Regions from separate parts of the Nesterenkonia maliinae genome, predicted to be linked through region 2. Evidence: predicted binding sites of a transcription regulator. Region 2 holds the regulator's gene; the other holds the start of a gene.
The links. Region 2 encodes LexA, which represses DNA repair genes until DNA is damaged. Its sites were predicted from a motif close to TCGAACANNTGTTCGA; they were not measured.

Region 1 (6,068 bases), 280 kb from region 2:
CGTCCGGGGTGTTCTCCAGTCCGGTGATGACCGGTCGGCAGGAGAGCTTTACGGCGATCTCGAAGGTCTTGCGGACCGCATCATTGGTGGCGACGCGCTCAGAATCCTGCGCCTCGGGGGTGGTGCTCACCTGGTGCCTCCGCTTACTCGCTGATCAGCGACGTCGTCCTGCGTAAATGAAAAAAGTCCAGCCTGTGAACTGGCCCACTCACTTTAGCAGTGCGGCAAGGAATGCGCCCGTGTGGGAACCTGTCTTCTCTGCGGTGGAGGCGACCTTCTCCGGGGTCCCCTGGGCGACGACGAGCCCGCCGCCGCTGCCCCCTTCGGGGCCGAGGTCGATGACCCAGTCGGAGGACTTGATCACATCGAGGTTGTGCTCGATGGTGATCACGCTGTTGCCCTTCTCGACGAGTCCCTGCAGGACCTGGAGCAGCTTGCGGATGTCCTCGAAGTGCAGGCCCGTGGTGGGTTCGTCCAGCACGTAGACGCTGCGCCCGTTGGAGCGGCGCTGCAGCTCAGACGCGAGCTTTACCCGCTGGGCCTCGCCGCCGGAAAGCGTGGTGGCGGACTGGCCGAGCCGGACGTAGCCCAGGCCGACCTCGACCAGGGTGTTGAGGTGCCGGGCGATCGGGGCGAAGGCGGCGAAGAACTCTGCTGCCTCCTCGATCGGCATGTCGAGCACCTCGGCGATGTTCTTGTTCTTGTACTTCACCTCGAGGGTCTCGCGGTTGTACCGGGCGCCGTGGCAGACCTCGCAGGGCACGTAGACATCCGGCAGGAAGTTCATCTCGATCTTCAGCGTGCCGTCGCCGGAGCAGGACTCGCAGCGGCCGCCCTTGATGTTGAAGGAGAACCGGCCGGGCTGGTAGCCGCGGGTCTTGGACTCGGGCGCCTGCGCGAAGAGCTTGCGGACGTGGTCGAAGACCCCGGTGTAGGTGGCCGGGTTGGAGCGCGGGGTGCGCCCGATGGGTGACTGGTCCACGTGGATCACCTTGTCCAGGTGATCGTCGATCCCGTCGATCCGGCGGTGGCGGCCGGGGACCTGCTTGGCGCCGTTGAGCTTGTTCGCCAGGGACTTGTACAGGATCTCGTTGATCAGCGTGGACTTGCCGGAGCCGGAGACGCCGGTGACCGAGAGGAAGATCCCCAGCGGGATCTCCACGGAGACCTTGTCCAGGTTGTTCTCCTGGGCTTCGACGACCTTGAGCATCCGGGACTTGTCCACCGGGCGGCGGGTGGTGGGCACGGGGATGCTGCGCCGGCCGGAGAGGTAGTCGCCGGTGATGGAGTGGGTGTTCTCGCGCAGGCCCTGCACGGAGCCGGAGTGCACGATCTCGCCGCCGCGCTCACCGGCGCCGGGTCCGATGTCCACGATCCAGTCGGCCTCGGCGATGGTGTCCTCGTCGTGTTCGACCACGATCAGGGTGTTGCCAAGGTCGCGCAGCCGGGTGAGGGTCTGGATGAGCCGGGCGTTGTCGCGCTGGTGCAGACCGATGGAGGGCTCGTCGAGGACGTAGAGCACCCCGACCAGGCCGGAGCCGATCTGGGTGGCGAGCCGGATGCGCTGGGCCTCGCCGCCGGAGAGCGTGCCGGCGGCGCGTTCCAGGTTCAGGTAGCTCAGGCCGACGTCGAGCAGGAAGTTCAGCCGGGCCAGGATCTCTTTGAGCACCTGGTCGGCGATGGCGGCGTCGCGGGCGGAGAGCTCCACGCTGGTGAAGAACTCGGCGCACTTGTCCAGCGGCAGCCGGGCGATCTCGGCGATCGAGGCGCCCTGCACCGTGACCGCGAGTGCGGCGGGGTTCAGCCGCTGGCCGTTGCAGGCCGGGCATGGGACCTGGCGCATGTACTGCGCGTAGCGGTCCCGGGCGTTGTCGGACTCCACCTCGAGGTGCTTGCGTGAGATGTAGGAGAGCACGCCTTCGAAGCCGGTGGAGTAGGTGCGTTCGCGGCCGAAGCGGTTGCGGTACTGCACGACGACCTTGTGGTTGCGGCCGTGCAGCAGCGCCTTCTGCGCCTTCTTGGGCAGGTCCTTCCAGGGGGTGCGCACCGAGAAGTCGAGCTCCTTGGACAGCGCGGTGATCAGCCGGAGCCAGTAGTCCTTGGAGGCCTTGCCCAGCGCCCAGGGGGCGATGGCGCCGCCCTCGAGGGAGAGCGTGTCATCGGGGATGACAAGGTCGATGTCGACCTCGAGGCTGGAGCCGATGCCGGAGCAGACCTCGCAGGCGCCGAAGGGGTTGTTGAAGGAGAAGGAGCGCGGCTCGATCTCGTCCAGCTGCAGCGGGTGCTCGTTCGGGCAGGCGAGGTTCTCGGAGAACGGCCGCTGCTTGGGGCCCTTGAGGCCTTCGGGGACCCGGTCGTTGGTGGGTTCGCCGTCGTCGTCGAGGTCGACCAGGTCGATGACCAGGCGTCCGTCGGCGAGCTTCAGCGCAGTCTCCACCGAGTCGGTGAGCCGCTGGCGCATGCCCTCGCGGATCACCAGGCGGTCGATGACCACCTCGATCTGGTGCTTATAGGTCTTCTCCAGCGTGGGCGGCTCGCTGAGCTGGATGATCTCGCCGTCGACGATTGCGCGGGAGAAGCCCTCACTGGCGAGGTCGCGGAAGAGGTCCTTGAACTCGCCCTTGCGGCCGCGGACCACGGGGGCCAGGACCTGGAAGCGGGTCTTCTCAGGGAAGCCGAGGACCTGGTCGACGATCTGCTGCGGGGTCTGGCGTTCGATCTTCTCCCCGCAGGTGGGGCAGTGCGGAATCCCGATCCGGGCCCAGAGCAGGCGCAGGTAGTCGTGGATCTCGGTGACCGTGCCCACGGTGGAGCGGGGGTTCTTGGAGGTGGACTTCTGGTCGATGGACACCGCTGGGGAGAGGCCCTCGATGAAGTCGATGTCGGGCTTGTCCACGCGGCCCAGGAACTGCCGGGCGTAGGCGGAGAGCGACTCGACGTAGCGCCGCTGGCCCTCGGCGAAGATGGTGTCGAAGGCGAGCGAGGACTTGCCGGAGCCGGAGAGGCCGGTGAAGACGATGAACGAGTTGCGCGGCAGCTCGACCGTGACGTCCTTGAGGTTGTGCTCGCGGGCACCCTGGACCACAATCCGGTCCGCCTCGGCACGACCGATCGTGCCGTTGATGGCGGATTTTTCTCGCGCACCCTCGGCGTAATAGTCGTCCACGGATTCGATGATCGCTGTTTCTGCTGCTCGCTCTGACACGTCGTTCAGTGTAGAACCCCTGACGCGCTCGAACAAACGTTCGAAGCGAGACGGGGGGGGCGATGCGCCGGGACCCGCCCAGTCGTTATCCTGGCGGCTTGTCAAAGCCCTGTCGCTCCATGGCACCCCAGGATTGGTTTTTTCTCAGGTAGGTAACGATGGCAAAAGCGCGCCAGAGTGTATTGATCTGCCGGTACCCGAAATTCTCCAACACTGCGTAGGCGGTGATCTTGGCGAGGTCTGACCATCGGTGATACCGGCGTAGTCGCATCTCCTCCAGGAGCACTGCCGCGAGGGACAATATTATCCCCAGCCCCACAGCCGCGACGAAGAATGCGACCGCGAAACTCACGTCGAGAATTCCTAGGCTCAATCCGATCGCGAATGCTGCATATCCTATGAGTTCGATGACTGGGCCCAGCGCCTCGAAGAACAAGAAGTACGGCATCCCCAGCATGCCTACCGTTCCGTAGCGTGGATTGAACAGCATGGTGCGGTGGCGATGAAGCGTGTCCAGCAGACCTCGGTGCCACCGATCGCGCTGCCGCCGCAGAACCCGGAGGGAGCTGGGGACTTCGGTCCAGGCGACGGGATCTGGCACGAAGACTATTCGCTCCTTGCGCTGGGCCCTTCGGAGCGTCTTGTGCAGCCGAGTCACGAGCTCCATGTCTTCGCCCACGGTGTCGCTCGCGTAGCCGCCGGCTGCCACGATGTCGTGTCGCCGGAACATGCCGAAAGCCCCGGAGATGATCAGCATGGCGTTGAGTGAGCTCCACCCGGTGCGGCCAGCGAGGAAGGCTCGCAGGTACTCCACGATCTGAAAGTTCGGCAGCGCCTGCCGAGAGGTCTTCACATCGATGACCCGCCCCATTTCCACGGTGCATCCATTCGCGACGCGCACGATGCCCCCCACCGCAGCCACATCGCTGGATTCGATCATGGGACGCGCTAGACGCAGGAGGGCATCTTCTTCGAGGATGACGTCAGCGTCGATGCAACAGATCAAGGGGTAGCGGGCGGCGCAGATTCCCGCGTTCAGCGCGTCGGCCTTTCCACCATTGTCCTTGTCGACGACCAGGATATTATCCGTCGCCGAGGTGTAGACGGCCTTTATCGGCTGCGTCTGCAGCTCTTTCTGGATTGACTGGTCTGACGCTTTGAGCTCGAATTCCTTGCGCAGGATGTCGACGGTGCGATCACGGGAGCCGTCGTTGACGACGACGATCTCGAATGTCGGGTAGTTCAGGGCGAGGAATGAGCGGACGCTTGCCGCGATGGTGGCTTCCTCGTTATATGCAGGGACGATCAGCGAGACCCCGGGAGAGTATTGCGAGTTCGCGAGCTCTGAGAATCCCGAAAACACTTCCCGCCGCGCGTAGTCTGAGACGACCCGAAATGAAATGACATACAGCATCAGATAGAAGCCATTAAGGAGAAAGAAGTAACCGAGTATGGCGTAGTTGACGGCCAGTACGAAACCCTCAACCGTCATTCTCGACCCCTACTTCTCGTTCCAGGCGTTCATCTTCAGATGGGGCAGGCACTTGCAGCATGCGACCCAGAGTTTCGCGTTCGGTATGGCTAAGCTCGGTGGCCAGGTCGGTGAGGTGTCGTGTCGCCCCAGCATTGACGAGGGTCGATATCGCGGTTCGCGCGCGGGTTCCCGTCGGGCCCTGAAGGGCCAGTTCCTGAACTAACCTGGCAGTGGCGCCACTGGCCTCTAAAGCCGTCACTGCCTGGTCTCGAACGTGGGCGTCTCGAGAGCCTGCGAACCTGACCAACGCGTCCTCTCCGATCAGGCCCATTCCTGCGAGGGCTTCTGCTGCCGCGGTACGCACGGTCCACATCTCATCTGCCATCAGTTTTCCGAGGGCTGGAATCCCCGAGGTGTCCCCGATTGACCTCAGGGCATGGGCCGCCTGTTGACGGACCTCCCAATGACCGTCCTTGGAACACGCGCTCAGCAGCCGCACATCGCTGGGCCCGCCGCAACGGCCCAGCGCCCGGACAGCTCCAGCACGCACCGCCACACTCTGCGCCACTTCGATGGTTTCACGCAGGACCGGGCGGGCCTGGTAGGAACGTGTCCCGCCGAGCACGCTGAGCACGGCGAGGAGCCCCTTCTCCCCGTTTCCGACGTCGTGGACGAGCCTTCTTTCTACGTGTGCGATGAGCTGGGGAAGGGCTTGGCTCCCGAGCCGATGCAGGTTCTCCGCGATGCGCAATCGCGTCAACTCGGAGGGATCATCGAGGGTACGTACCAAGATCTCCACCGCCTGTGGTGTCCCGAGCTGCGCCAGAGCGCGCGCAGCGACGGCACGGACTGTTTCATCCTGATCAGTGACCAACAACCCGAGATCCTCGACCTGGCGGGCGCCGCCGAGATGACCCAGCCGTTCCGCGGCCCGAGCTCGGCGCCAGCGGCGACGCGAACGCAGGGCGGCCTGATTCCTTCTCACCAGTCCCAGCTCACGGACCAGGTCAAGCATCTGGTCCCGAGAAGAGCCATGGAGATATCTGATGCGTTCGACCAACATCGGTGTGAGGTCGCGGTCAAGTCGGCGCAGACCTACCCGGCGTAAAGTTGCCGGACCCATACCGCCGTGGAGGGTCTTCTCCAACAGGGGTTCCATCTTCTCCTGATTCGCTCCCCGCCACCGTTCGATCATGCTGCGGATTGACTTGATGCTCACTGTGGTCATCACCATCACCAGGATCGACAGCACCAGCAGCGCTACAACCACCTGCATCCACCCCGGTATACCGAATCCCATGGATAGAATGTACCCGAACTAAAGTTCAAGAACTTTTGGTATTTGTAAGGCGAGGGGCAGCAATGGCTGGACTTGAAGGCATCAAGATG
Region 2 (6,068 bases):
CAACGGGGACCTCGCTCGAGGGGCTCTGGCTCGGCTGGCGGAACGAGACAAGTAGCTGGACCTCAGCTTCGGCAACCGCCTCCCCACAGGTGACCACCGAGCATCGGCAGCAGCATCAACCAGACGCCCACGCTCAGGGGGCGCTTCGATCAACACCTCGGGTGGCCCCAGGAGGCACACAGACCATGCAGCATCCCGAACGCACCAGACGCCCACGCCTCGTGCACGCCTTCTGGGTGCTCACGGCAGCGCTTACGCTGGCGGGCTGCGCCGAGAGCACCGAAGATGACCCGGCTCAGCCTGCCCCCGACACCGCACAGCCTGACACCGGGGAGCCTGACTCCACGCAGCCCGGCACCGCGCAGCCTGATGCCGGCAACGAGGCAACCAGCCCGGTGGAGACGGACGAACCTCAGTCGACGCAGTTCACCATCGCTGGCACTGGGGACATCCTCATCCACGGTCCGCTGATCGACACGGCAGCCGCGCTGGCCGAGGACGCCGACTACGCCTTTGCGCCGATGATGGGCGGAGTCCGAGACCTCATCAGCGGCGCCGACCTCGCGCTCTGCGGGCTGGAAGTGCCGATCGCTCCAGAGGGCGTGGAGCCGAGTGGATACCCGGTCTTCGCGGCCCCGCCGGAGCTCGCCGGAGATCTCGCCGCGGTGGGCTTCGACGGGTGCTCCACCGCCAACAACCATTCCTTGGACCAGGGAACGGCCGGTGCGGAACGCACACTCGAGGTCTTCGACGCCGCCGGCCTGGGACATGCGGGCACGGCACGCACCGAGGCCGAAGCCACCCGACCTCAGCTCTACACGATGGAACGCGGCGGGCGAGAGGTCACCGTGGCTCACCTGGCCACCTCGATGCTGCACAACCAGCAATACCGGCCGCAGGACGATGAACTGTGGCGGGTCTCTGATGTCAGCCCTCAGGAGCTCACCGATCAGGCGACGCAAGCCCGGGAGGACGGCGCCGACATCGTCGTCGCGTCTGTTCATTGGGGCGAAGAGTATGTTGACGCGCCCAATCAAGAGCAGCGCGAGTACGGTGAGCAGCTCGCCGCCGATGGCGCGATCGACGTGGTCTTCGGCAGCCACTCGCACACCCCCCAGCCGGTGGAGCAGCTCGACGGTGGCCCGTCGGACGAGGGCATGTGGGTGGTGTGGTCCATGGGCAACTTCCTCTCCAACCAGGACGAGGCCTGCTGCGTCGTGGAGACTGCCAGCGGGACCGTGGTCTACGCAACGGTCGAGGCCACGGATGACGACGCACGCGTCACCGGGTTTGACTGGCTGCCCGTCACCGTAGATCGAGGCCCCACCGATGAGGAGCTGCACCGCGGGATCTGGCCCTTGCAGGAACTCGCGGAGGGCGACGTCCCGGAGCGCGTGCAGCTCAGCGAGCGGACCGTTGACGAACGATGGTCGCGGCTCCTGGACGTCATGACCGAACAGAACCTTCGTGAGCACCCACCCACCCCCACGGGTGCGGAACCCACGGTCGTGCCGCGCGGGGACTAGGCGGCCGCCGAGATCTCCAACGGCTCAGAGGCTGCGCAGCACCGTGACGACCTTGCCCATGATCGTGGACTCGTCGCCCAGGATCGGTTCGTACTGCCGGTTCTGCGGCAGCAGCCAGACATGTCCGTCGCGGCGCTTGAGCGTCTTGACCGTCGCCTCGTCATCGAGCAGCGCGGCGACGATGTCACCGTTCTCCGCGGTGCTCTGCCGCCGCACGACGACCCAGTCGCCCTCGAAGATCCCGGCCTCGATCATCGAGTCACCGCGGACCTGGAGCATGAACAGCTCGCCCTCGCCGGTGAGCTGCCGCGGCAGGGGCATGATGTCCTCAACCTGCTGATCGGCCAGGATCGGTCCACCGGCGGCGATCTGTCCCACGACGGGGATCTCAGAGATCCTGCTGTCCGACTGTGTGCGGTAGCCCTGCAGGTCCACCACGGAGTCGCGAGCCGCAGCTTCGGCCTCCTGGGCCTGTTCGCTGAGCACCGGGGCGCCGGCTGAGTCGCGCAGCACCTCCATGGCGCGCGGCCGTCCGGGAACTCGTCTGAGGTAACCGAGCTCCTGCAGGCGGGCCAGCTGGTGGGTCACCGAGGACAGCGAGGCGAGTCCGCAGGCGTCGCCGATCTCTCGCATGGACGGCGGGTAGCTGCGCTCGGCCAGCGACTCCTGGATGACGTCGACGATCTGCCGCTGCCGATCAGTCAGTCGCGGCGCTGCCGATGAGTCCTTGGTGTTCTGCGCCATTGCTGCCTCCATAGTTGTGCCGAGCCGTCCGCCGCATCCGCCCTGTGTCAGCATCCATGTCAGACCCTGCTGATGGACTGTTCACAGTGAGATTCGCTTCGAAGATCACTTCGAACTTGGCGCTCAGGTTACTCGAAATCGTAGAGAGATTCCATTGATTCTGCGGCGAGTCTGGTCAAGATTCGAAACTATGTGCTAGAAATAGTACACACGTTCGAATGAGAGGTTCTTCCCCATGAGTACAGCACAGCTTGCACTTGCACCTGTCGACTCCGCACCGGCTCCGGCAGTGCACCTCACTCGCCGCGGTCGCTTCCTCCTGCTGGGCCTTCCGGTGCTGGCAGCCCTGGCCATCGCGCTGCTCGGAGCGCTGATGCTGGCCACCTCGCTGCTCAATCAGGCACAGGCGTCATCCGGTGATGTTCCCGGGGTGGACGCCCAAGTCGTCACCATCGGCGCGGGGGACACCCTGTGGAGCGTGGCAGCTTCGGTGGACTCTGACGAGCACACCCAGGTGCTCATCGGTCAGATCGCCGAGCTCAACGATCTCAACGGTTCCGAGCTCACCCCCGGCCAGGAACTCTTCGTCCCGGTCGACTGAGTCGACTGACCAGTCCCGTCCGGGCTGCCCCTCTGGGCCCCCGGCTCGGAGCCCAGATCAGCACGGCCCGCCCGGCTAGAATGTCCCGGTGACTTCATCCCGCTCCCGGAACCTGTCCCGTCTGCCGCTGCGTGAAGAGCTCCAGGGTCAAGAACCCTATGGAGCCCCGCAGCTGAGCGTGAAGGCGATGCTCAATGTCAATGAGACCACCTACGACGTCCCAGCAGACGTGGTCGACGCCATCGGCAAGGAAGTCCGCGCCGCGGCCGCCCAGCTCAATCGCTACCCGGACCGGGAGTTCTCGGTCCTGCGCCAGAAGCTCGCCGAGTACCTGAACCGAGACCTCGCCTCCGAGGGTGAGCCGGCTGAGCTGACCGACGAGCACATCTGGGCGGCCAACGGCTCCAACGAGATCATGCAACACATCCTGCAGGCCTTCGCCGGCCCCGGCCGTTCGGTGCTCTCCTTTCCTCCGACCTACTCCATGTACCCGCTCTACGCCCGAGGCACCTACAGCGAGTACATCGCCGGCACCCGCGCCGAGGACTTCACCCAGACGCCCGAGGATGTCGCGGCGCAGATCCGCGAGCACCGCCCCAATGTGGTGATCCTGTGCTCCCCGAACAACCCCACCGGCACCGCCCTCTCCCTGGAGACCGTGGAGGCGGCCTACGCCGCGGCACAGGAGTCCGACACCATGGTGGTGGTGGACGAGGCCTACGGCGAGTTCCGCCAGTCCGGAACCGGCTCGGCCCTGGCCCTGCTGCCCGGACGGGAGCGTCTGATCGTCTCGCGCACCATGAGCAAGGCCTTCGCGCTGGCCGGGGGTCGACTGGGCTACCTGGCCGCGGCCCCTGAGGTCACCGACGCCATGCGGCTGGTCCGGCTGCCCTATCACCTCTCCGCCGTGACCCAGGCGACCGCCGTCGCCGCCCTGGACCACTCGGCCACGCTGATGGCCAATGTGGAACGGATCAAGGAGCAGCGCGACCGCATCGTCACCACCCTGGAGCAGATGGGGCTGCACCCGGCGCCCTCGGACGCGAACTTCGTGTTCTTCGGCGGACTCACCGATGAGAAGGCCGCCTGGCAGCACCTCCTCGAGGACGGCATCCTGATCCGCGACGTCGGCATCCCCGGACACCTGCGCGTGACCGCCGGCACCGAGGAAGAGACCTCGGACTTCCTGGCCTCACTCAAGCGATTCATCACCAGGACCACCGCGTAGACTGAGACGTTGGCGTACCCCACCACCAAGCAGGAGTTATGGGAGCAGAATTGATCTCCGGGCGCATCGCCCAGATGGAACGTGTCACCAGCGAGTCCAGCGTCAAGGTCCGGATGGACCTCGACGGGACCGGCACCTCGAACATCAGCACCGGTGTGCCCTTCTATGACCACATGCTCACCGCACTGTCCCGGCACTCGCTGATCGACCTCGACGTCGAAGCCTCCGGCGACACCCACATCGACGTGCACCACACCGTCGAGGACACCGCCATCGTCCTGGGCGAGGTGCTGCGCGTCGCGCTCGGGGACAAGCGCGGCATCCGCCGCTTCGGCAATGCGACCATCCCGCTGGACGAGGCGCTGGCCCAGGCAGTGGTCGATGTCTCAGGCCGGCCGTACCTGGTCCATTCCGGGGAGCCCGAGGGGCAGCAGTACCACCTCATCGGGGGACACTTCACCGGATCCATGACCCGCCACGTCTTCGAGGCGATCACCTACCACTCCGGGATCTGCCTGCACATGACCCTGCTCGGCGGTCGCGACCCGCACCACATCGTGGAGGCCCAGTTCAAGGCCTTCGCCCGCGCGCTGCGCGAGGCCGTGGAGTCCGACCCGCGCACCGATGAGATCCCCTCCACCAAGGGTGCCCTGTGAGCGGCAAGCCCGACGTCGTCGTCCTGGACTACGGGTCCGGCAACATCCACTCTGCGGTCCGGGCGCTCGAGCGCGCCGGTGCGGACGTGACCCTGACCAAGGACACCGACGCCGTGCTCAACGCCTCCGGGCTGGTCGTGCCCGGTGTGGGTGCCTTCGCCGCCGTCATGTCAGCGCTGCGCGAGATCGACGGGCCCCGCTGGATCGGACGCCGGATCGCCGGGTCGCGCCCGGTACTCGGCATCTGCGTGGGCCACCAGGTGATGTTCGACCGCGGCGTCGAACACGGCATCCCCGCCGAAGGGCTGGGGGAATGGCCCGGAGAGGTCACCGCGCTGCCCGAGGACGCGGTGGTCCCGCACATGGGATGGAACACCGTGCGCCCACCCGCGGACAGCGTGCTCTTCGACGGGCTCAAGGACGAACGGTTCTACTTCGTGCACTCCTACGCCGTGCAGTCCTGGGACTTCGACCAGTCCATCGAGTCCATGAACCCGCCCAAGGTCACCTGGAGCCACCACGGCACCGACTTCATCGCCGCAGTGGAGAACGGGCCGCTCTCCGCCACCCAGTTCCACCCGGAGAAGTCCGGTGACGCCGGGATGCAGCTGCTGCGCAACTGGATCCTGAGCCTCTGACCCTGCATTCCCCGCGGACCGGAACTCCGCGCAGCCCGACCGCTGCGGTGCACCCGCCAGCCCGTTCCACACCGCCGTCCCGACCCACCAGCCATACCTCCAGCCGAAAGAAGATCCATGACTGAGCCCTCCGCGCCCACCGCCACCGTTCCCGCCCTGGAGCTGCTGCCCGCCGTCGACGTGGCCGACGGCCAGGCCGTGCGACTGGTCCAGGGGGAGGCCGGATCCGAGACCGGCTACGGCGATCCGCTGGAGGCCGCGCTGAACTGGCAGCAGCAGGGTGCCGAGTGGATCCACCTGGTGGACCTCGACGCCGCCTTCGGCCGCGGCGATAACCGCGACATCATGGCCCGCGTGGTCAAGGAGCTCGGCGTCAAGATCGAGCTCTCCGGCGGCATCCGCGACGACGAGTCCCTGGACCGCGCCCTGGAGCTCGGCGCCACCCGGGTCAACCTCGGCACCGCGGCCCTGGAGGACCCGGAGTGGACCGCCCGCGCCATCGAACGCCACGGTGACGCGATCGCCGTCGGCCTCGACGTGCGCGGCGAGACCCTCGCCGCCCGCGGCTGGACCCGCGAGGGCGGGAACATCTGGGACGTGTTGCAGCGCCTCGAGGACGCAGGCTGCCCCCGCTACGTGGTCACCGACGTCACCAAGGACGGGACCCTGCGCGGA

Region 1: the regulator LexA is predicted to act here: its motif matches at 3,234-3,249, upstream of uvrA (excinuclease ABC subunit UvrA).

The regions. Positions count from the first base shown of each region.
Region 1 is NZ_JBIMEY010000001.1:670,406-676,473, forward strand. It holds gene ACHAA4_RS03090 (lysophospholipid acyltransferase family protein) at 1-130, opposite strand, end outside; gene uvrA (excinuclease ABC subunit UvrA) at 209-3,124, opposite strand; gene ACHAA4_RS03100 (glycosyltransferase family 2 protein) at 3,291-4,697, opposite strand; gene ACHAA4_RS03105 (HEAT repeat domain-containing protein) at 4,687-5,955, opposite strand; gene ACHAA4_RS03110 (response regulator transcription factor) at 6,042-6,068, shown strand, end outside.
Region 2 is NZ_JBIMEY010000001.1:946,658-952,725, reverse strand. It holds gene ACHAA4_RS04330 (ATP-dependent DNA helicase) at 1-55, shown strand, start outside; gene ACHAA4_RS04325 (CapA family protein) at 186-1,526, shown strand; gene lexA (transcriptional repressor LexA) at 1,551-2,270, opposite strand; gene ACHAA4_RS04315 (LysM peptidoglycan-binding domain-containing protein) at 2,506-2,871, shown strand; gene ACHAA4_RS04310 (histidinol-phosphate transaminase) at 2,960-4,099, shown strand; gene hisB (imidazoleglycerol-phosphate dehydratase HisB) at 4,138-4,755, shown strand; gene hisH (imidazole glycerol phosphate synthase subunit HisH) at 4,752-5,393, shown strand; gene priA (bifunctional 1-(5-phosphoribosyl)-5-((5-phosphoribosylamino)methylideneamino)imidazole-4-carboxamide isomerase/phosphoribosylanthranilate isomerase PriA) at 5,511-6,068, shown strand, end outside.